2 regions of the Brenneria goodwinii genome follow, and region 1 is predicted to be linked to the other one. Evidence: predicted binding sites of a transcription regulator. Region 1 holds the regulator's gene; the other holds the start of a gene.
What was found. The regulator PurR, encoded in region 1, represses purine synthesis genes. The targets are predictions, from matches to a motif close to CANGCAAACGTTTGCNTG.
Positions count from the first base shown of each region.

Region 2: a site for PurR is predicted at 2,479-2,496, ahead of carA (glutamine-hydrolyzing carbamoyl-phosphate synthase small subunit). Genes of this name have one in related genera too.

Region 1 covers NZ_CP014137.1:1,462,506-1,466,282, forward strand. Annotated here, with positions in the region: gene cfa (cyclopropane fatty acyl phospholipid synthase) at 1-890, opposite strand, end outside; gene purR (HTH-type transcriptional repressor PurR) at 1,236-2,267, opposite strand; gene cydH (cytochrome bd-I oxidase subunit CydH) at 2,643-2,732, shown strand; gene ACN28R_RS06615 (C40 family peptidase) at 2,812-3,654, opposite strand.
Region 2 covers NZ_CP014137.1:5,133,426-5,137,202, forward strand. Annotated here, with positions in the region: gene fkpB (FKBP-type peptidyl-prolyl cis-trans isomerase) at 1-219, shown strand, start outside; gene ispH (4-hydroxy-3-methylbut-2-enyl diphosphate reductase) at 200-1,150, shown strand; gene dapB (4-hydroxy-tetrahydrodipicolinate reductase) at 1,461-2,282, shown strand; gene carA (glutamine-hydrolyzing carbamoyl-phosphate synthase small subunit) at 2,719-3,777, shown strand, end outside.

The DNA of each region.
Region 1 (3,777 bases):
ACGGAGGGAACGCAACCGTTAGGGAAAATGTATTTGTTGATCCAGGGATCAACTTCGGAGTCGGTTTTTTGCGCGCCGATGGTATGCAATAAAAATAATCCGTCTGGCTTAAGGTTCTTATTTACGATGCGGAAATAGGTATCGTAATTTTTCGGCCCGACATGTTCGAACATCCCGACGGAAACAATCCGATCAAATTGTAAATCCAGATCGCGGTAGTCCTGCAGTAATATGGTGACATCCAGATCCTTGCAGCGTTGCTGTGCTAATTTTTGCTGCTCTTTGGAAATCGTCACACCGCTGACGGATACGCCGTAATGGCGAGCGGCGAATTCAGCCAATCCGCCCCAGCCGCAGCCAATATCCAGCAGTTTCATTCCGGGTTTCAACTGGAGTTTTTCGCAGATCATCTGCAGTTTGTCTTCCTGCGCCTGCTCCAGGGTGGATGCCTGTTTCCAATAACCGCAAGAGTATTGCATGTAGGGATCCAGCATCAGTGAAAATAGGTCGTTGCCTAGATCATAGTGCTCTTTGCCGACAATCCAGGCTCGTCTTTTGGATTGCAGGTTAATTAGCCTTGCGGCGATAACGCGCGCAATGTCTTTCAAGTGATGAGGAACTTTTTTATCCAGACCGGCTCGTAATATGCGATGAAAAAACATATCCAGCTTTTCGCATTCCCACCAGCCATCCATGTAACTTTCACCTAATCCCAATGAGCCTTCACGCAATACGCGTTTAAAAAAATCAGGGTTTTTAACCTTAATATCAAAAGGGCGCGAACCGTTGATTTTGATATCGGCCATGTCCAGCATTTCGCGGACAATTTGAAACCAGGAGCTGGCGTGACTCCCCAGGTCTTCTACATCCTCTACACATGATGAACTCATAATTTCTCCCTACCTTGCTGCTTAAGGTGAAAACTGCAAGGAAAGCATAGACAATTTTTTACCCATTAACGGTATCGGTGGGTATAACCCATCGTCTACCCTCTGAATGACAAGAGGAAAATGAAGAGAAAAAAGCCGGTACGCAAATACGTAGGGGCACTCATCCTTAAAATAAACACGCACGTCCCGTATGCGTTTAACACTAAAGGATAGTGATAAATATGGTTGTTGTCGTTTAAAGCCGTAAATTAGTTTATGACTGCTTCAGCCTGGGTACAAGTATAAATTGGCTGAAGCAGCATTAGAGATATGTTGGTTTCTGCGGGGTATAAGCGCTGCGGGTATTTAGGAATAACGCCGGTAATCGCGAAATGGGCCGTCGGCAACGGAGCGGCGCTCAATCAGAGTAGGGTGCACCTCAATGACCTGCGCGTCTTCACGTTTACTGGTGATACGGTCCAGCAGCATCGCCAGGGCCGATTGACCCAGACGCTCTTTGGGCTGGTGGATGGTGGTCAGCGCGGGAGTGAAGAACCGGGCATGACGAACATTGTCATATCCGATTACCGAGATATCTTGGGGAACGCGCAGTCCCAGCTCATCCGCGGCGCAAATCGCGCCCATGGCCATAATATCCCCACCGCAAAAAACCGCCGTAGGCCGGTGTTTCTGCGCCAGAATTTGCTGCATCGCTTTGTAGCCGGATTCAGGCTCAAAATCTCCCCGAACGACCCATTCGTCATGGATTTGAATATCGGCATCGCTCAGCGCTTTTAGAAAGCCAAGATAGCGCCCGCTGCCGGTATTTCGCTCCAGTATGCCGTGGATGACGCCGATATCCCGGTGACCGCGTTCGATAAGGTAACGGCCCGCCATATAACCGCCTTCAAAGGCGTTATCAATGATGGTGTCGGTAAAATCGCTGTGCGCCTGTCCCCAATCCATAACCACCATGGGAATGCTGCGATAGTCTTCCAGCATAGCGAGCAATTGGGGAGGATATTCCGCACACATCACCAGCAGCCCATCGACACGCTTTTGCGCCAGCATGGAAAGGCAGGCGCGTTGTTTATCGATATCGTTATGCGAATTGCACAAAATCAGCGTGTAACCCTTGGCGTAGCAACTATTTTCAACGGCTTCGATGATTTCAGCGAAGTAGGGCGCTTCACTGGACGTTGCCAGCAGGCCAATGGATTTGGTGTGATTCACTTTGAGGCTGCGGGCGACGGCGCTGGGTGAATAGTGTAACTCTTTAATGGCCGCCTTTACGGCAGCCTTGGTTTCTTCGGCGACGAAACGTGTTTTGTTGATCACGTGTGATACGGTTGTGGTCGAAACGCCAGCACGTTTTGCCACATCTTTGATCGTTGCCATGTAAAAATGACTCCTAACCGACTCGTTGCAGTCGTAAGTATATTGTTAATCGTTTGCCTACGTTTAAAGTTCTCTTTCTATGTAAAAAAACAGAATTTCAGAAGGAGAATGCCGAATGTTATACCTAAAGGGACAAGGCTGACTTTTTTCGACCAATACGCAGCGTGGCATCAAACAGCGGATTTTGTCCGATTTGACACGAAAGTGGAAGCGGTAATTTATACTATTAGTGATACAGCGGTATGCGTTTTTGCCGCCGGACTATGGAAGAATTGCTACAGTTATACAGTATATTGTTTTAGCCCAGCGTATGCTTGGGATTACAAAGACGGTTGCTGTTTTTTCTGATAACGCGAGTGCACAAAGGAAACGCTTATGGATACTGACCTGAAGTTGTCGCTGTTCGCCACTGTTGGTGCGTTGGTAATGATTATTGTGTTTAGCTTTGTGGCGGTAATGAATTAATCGGCGTTGAACCGCTCGACGGTTTACGTCATCACCTGTTCGGGCGCGTTTAAACGCGCCCGAATCGCTTATACGGGTTTCAGCGAATAGTTTGCGGGGTAACGACGCGGCGCGCGCCGACGTAATGATCCTGCCAATAATCTTCACTCAGTTTGCTGATGCGAATATCCGAGCCTGTTCGCGGCGACTGAATAAATTTGCCGTCACCCAGATAAACGCCTACATGGTCGGCGGCGCCGCGGTTGTTGATGCGGAAAAACACCAAATCTCCGCTTTCCAATTCACTCTTCTTAATCGGCGCGGCGTCGCGCAGATGATACATTTCGTTGGCGGTGCGGGGGATGGAAATTTTCACCACGTCTTTGTAGGCGTAATAAACCAAGCCGCTGCAGTCAAATCCGGTGAAGGGCGATGAGCCTCCCCAGTGATAAGGTTTGCCCACTTGGCCCATCAGTTTATTCATCGCCGTCAATTTGGCATGCTGATAACGTTTTTTGTGCGCTTCGCTCAGCGTTAAGCCTTTTTCTGCTTCGCCTTTCAGACCCGGTTTGGCTTTGGTATGTACGGCAGCCTGTCTGGAATCATTTTCTGCATGTCGCTTGATTAGATTCCGCTTAACTAACGCCGGCGTGCTGCTCTTGGTTCTCGATAGCGCGGGTTCTGGCTTACGCTTAGCGACGTGGAGTATTTTAATTTTAGTGGGGGAGTTCGTTTTGTTGGCCGCTGTTTGTTTGTTTTTTACCGGTGTCGGCGATTTTGAGGGACTCTTCTTCGTTTGCTTGGTTTTTTTATGATTTCCATCAGGTACGCTATTCACACTGGCCTTTCGTGGCGATAAATTCGGCGTGTGAGGCGCCGCCTGCGCTAGATTCAGGAATAGGTTACTGAAAAATAATATGAAGAGAGTAGTAAATAAACGCATGATTCCTGTGATCGAACATCGTCATTAAATCACTAAGTGCGCACAGTATTCCCGAAAACGGCATTATAAAAAAGTGGGTTCGGCCTCTTTATTCATACAAAATAGTGAAAAAAAGTTAATGGC
Region 2 (3,777 bases), 1.7 Mb from region 1:
GATTTTGCCCAGACCGGGGTGCCGGATGTCGGGACCATCATGTTGTTCAGCGGTATCGGTGGTACGGATATGCCTGGGATCGTCCGCGAAGTGGCGGAGGAGTCCGTTACGGTGGATTTTAATCACCCGTTGGCCGGTCAGTCTATTACGTTCGATCTAGAAGTGTTGGACATTGATCCATCTCAGCAGGAGGTTCCCCATGCAGATATTGCTGGCTAACCCACGTGGTTTTTGTGCCGGGGTTGATCGCGCCATCAGCATTGTTGAACGGGCGTTAGAGATATTTGGTACGCCGATCTATGTGCGCCACGAAGTGGTGCATAACCGCTATGTCGTCAACGGACTGCGTGAGCGCGGCGCGATATTTATTGAGCAGATAGACGAAGTGCCGGACGGCTCAATCCTGATTTTCTCCGCGCATGGCGTCTCCCAGGCCGTGCGCAATGAGGCGAAAAGCCGCGATCTGACGGTCTTTGACGCCACCTGCCCGCTGGTGACCAAAGTGCATATGGAAGTGGCGCGGGCCAGCCGTAAAGGGGTTGAGGCTATCCTTATCGGTCATGCCGGGCATCCGGAAGTGGAAGGGACGATGGGACAGTACAGCAATCCGGCTGGCGGTATGTATCTGGTTGAGTCGCCGGATGACGTCTGGCGGCTGCAGGTAAAGGATGAGAACAACCTGTGCTTTATGACGCAGACCACGCTGTCGGTTGATGATACGTCAGCGGTGATTGACGCATTGCGTGAGCGTTTCCCGCGGATTATCGGCCCGCGTAAAGATGATATCTGTTACGCCACCACCAACCGCCAGGAAGCGGTACGCAGTTTAGCGGGGATGGCGGATGTGGTGCTGGTGGTGGGGTCGAAGAACTCTTCTAACTCCAATCGATTGGCCGAATTGGCGCAGCGAGCCGGTAAAGCCGCTTATCTGATTGATGCCGCGGAAGATATTCAGGAAAGCTGGCTGGCGGGCATTGATCATGTCGGCGTGACGGCCGGCGCCTCGGCGCCGGATATTCTGGTGCAGCAGGTGCTCAGTCGTTTGCAGGCGCTGGGTGGCAAGGTTACGGTCGAGATTCAAGGGCGGGAAGAAAACATCGTCTTTGAAGTGCCGAAAGAACTGCGTGTCGAGGTAAAGCAAATCGACTAGAGTCGTCTGGCGGTGGCGAGGTTTCCTCCCTCCGCCTTTTTATCGCTTTCATACCTTCTGCACAGCCGTCATTACCCATTAATAATAATTTGATAAAAATGCATGTTTATGCGTTATTGTTTTCGAGTTATTGATTCCAGCCGCGGGTTATGATGGTTTTTACTGATTTAATTTTTCCGCTGACGTAATGTCTAATCGAGTGACAAATACGCTGGCGGCGGCGTTTCACGCCCGTTAACCTAACGTATACTCAGCGTTTTGACATTCATTAGCGACATCGTATAGCGGAAATAGCAAAGAGAGAGACATTATGAAGGATTCATTGATCCGTATCGCGGTAGCCGGTGCCGGTGGCCGCATGGGGCGTCAGCTTATTCAAGCGGTTGAACAGACTACAGGCGCGGTATTGGGCGCGGCGTTGGAGCGTCAGGGGTCTTCTCTGGTGGGGGCCGACGCGGGTGAACTGGCCGGGTTGGGGAAATCTGGCGTGGCGGTGAGCGACAACCTGGATGCCGTCCGTGATGATTTTGATGTGCTTATCGATTTTACCCGGCCTGAAGGCACGCTGGCCCATTTGGCGTTTTGTCGTCAGCACCATAAGTCGATGATTATCGGCACCACTGGTTTTGATGAACAGGGAAAAAACGCTATCCGCGAGGCTGCACAGGATATCGGTATTGTTTTTGCCGCTAATTTCAGCGTTGGCGTGAATGTCATGCTGAAACTGCTGGAGAAAGCCGCCAAAGTCATGGGGGAGTATACCGATATCGAAATTATTGAAGCTCATCACCGCCATAAAGTGGATGCGCCTTCAGGAACGGCGTTGGCGATGGGCGAAGCCATCGCCGGCGCTTTGGGCCGGGATCTGAAAACATGCGCGGTTTACGCACGGCAAGGGCATACCGGGGAGCGCGATCCGAAAAGTATTGGTTTCGCCACCGTGCGGGCGGGGGATATCGTCGGTGAGCATACGGCAATGTTTGCTGATATTGGCGAGCGCGTTGAGATTACCCATAAGGCTTCCAGCCGTATGACATTTGCAAATGGCGCCGTTCGTTCCGCAATATGGCTAAAAGATAAAAAAACCGGGCTTTTCGATATGGGCGACGTGCTGGGATTGGCTGATTTATAAAAGATAATTTATTGTTAACTGATTGATATAAGTAGCGATTATTTATCGTTACTTATATTTATTGGTCTATGGTCTGTTTTTTTTACTAAATCCTTTCTTTTTGTTGTTTTCTCTTGTTTTCAGTCGCGTTTGTGGCTGCTGAAACCCGATAATCGGCGATATTGGTTGATTAATACACTTGTTTCAGCCATGTGGGTTGGCAACCGTTTACTTTCCTTAGTTAACATACCTTTTTACGCTTGAGGGACGGTATTTATACCATAAAGGATAAAAAGAAGGGAAAAAGTGCGGTTGAAGTAGACAATTTAGCCGGTCATCATTAAAATGCGCCCAATTTGCCAAAAATTTACCTTGAGGGTGGTTTTTGCGTTGATTTAGATCGATTAATCTGAATTAATATGCAAATAACATGATTTTTTATTCCTTGGAGGGTGTTTTGATTAAGTCAGCGCTATTGGTTCTGGAAGACGGAACCCAATTCCATGGTCGGGCCATCGGGGCAGTAGGGTCGGCAGTGGGGGAAGTGGTCTTCAATACGTCGATGACCGGATATCAAGAAATCCTTACTGATCCATCCTATTCCCGCCAGATTGTCACTCTCACTTATCCCCATATTGGTAATGTCGGCACTAACGCCAGTGATGAAGAATCCTCTTCCATACAGGCTCAAGGTTTGGTAATCCGCGATCTGCCGTTGATTGCCAGCAACTACCGCAGTGAAGAAGACCTTTCTGAGTACCTCAAACGCAACAATGTCGTTGCCATCGCCGATATCGATACCCGCAAACTGACTCGCCTGCTGCGCGAAAAGGGCGCTCAGAATGGCTGCATTATCGCCGGTGACGAACCGAGCGCCGAACTGGCGCTGGAAAAAGCGCAGGCTTTTCCCGGGCTGAAAGGGATGGATCTGGCGAAAGAGGTCACCACCGCGCAAAGCTATCGCTGGTCGCAGGGGAGCTGGACGCTGGAAGGAGATCTGCCGGCCGACACGCCGGAAAGCGAACTGCCTTACCATGTAGTGGCTTATGACTACGGCGTGAAACGCAACATTCTGCGTCTGCTGGTCGACAGAGGATGCCGCCTGACGGTTGTGCCGGCGCAAACGTCGGCAGAAGAGGTTTTGAAACTCAACCCGGATGGCATTTTCCTGTCGAACGGACCGGGCGACCCGGAACCTTGCGACTACGCCATCCGCGCGATTAGGGCTTTCCTGGAAACGGATATCCCGGTATTCGGTATCTGTCTCGGTCACCAACTGCTGGCGCTGGCGAGCGGTGCGCAGACGATCAAAATGAAGCTTGGTCACCACGGCGGCAACCATCCGGTCAAAGATCTGGATAACAACCGCGTGATCATCACCGCACAGAACCACGGTTTTGCGGTTGATGAAAATAATTTGCCCGACACGCTGCGCGTGACGCACATCTCGCTGTTCGACCAGACGGTGCAGGGGATTCACCGCACGGATAAACCGGCGTTCAGTTTTCAGGGGCAT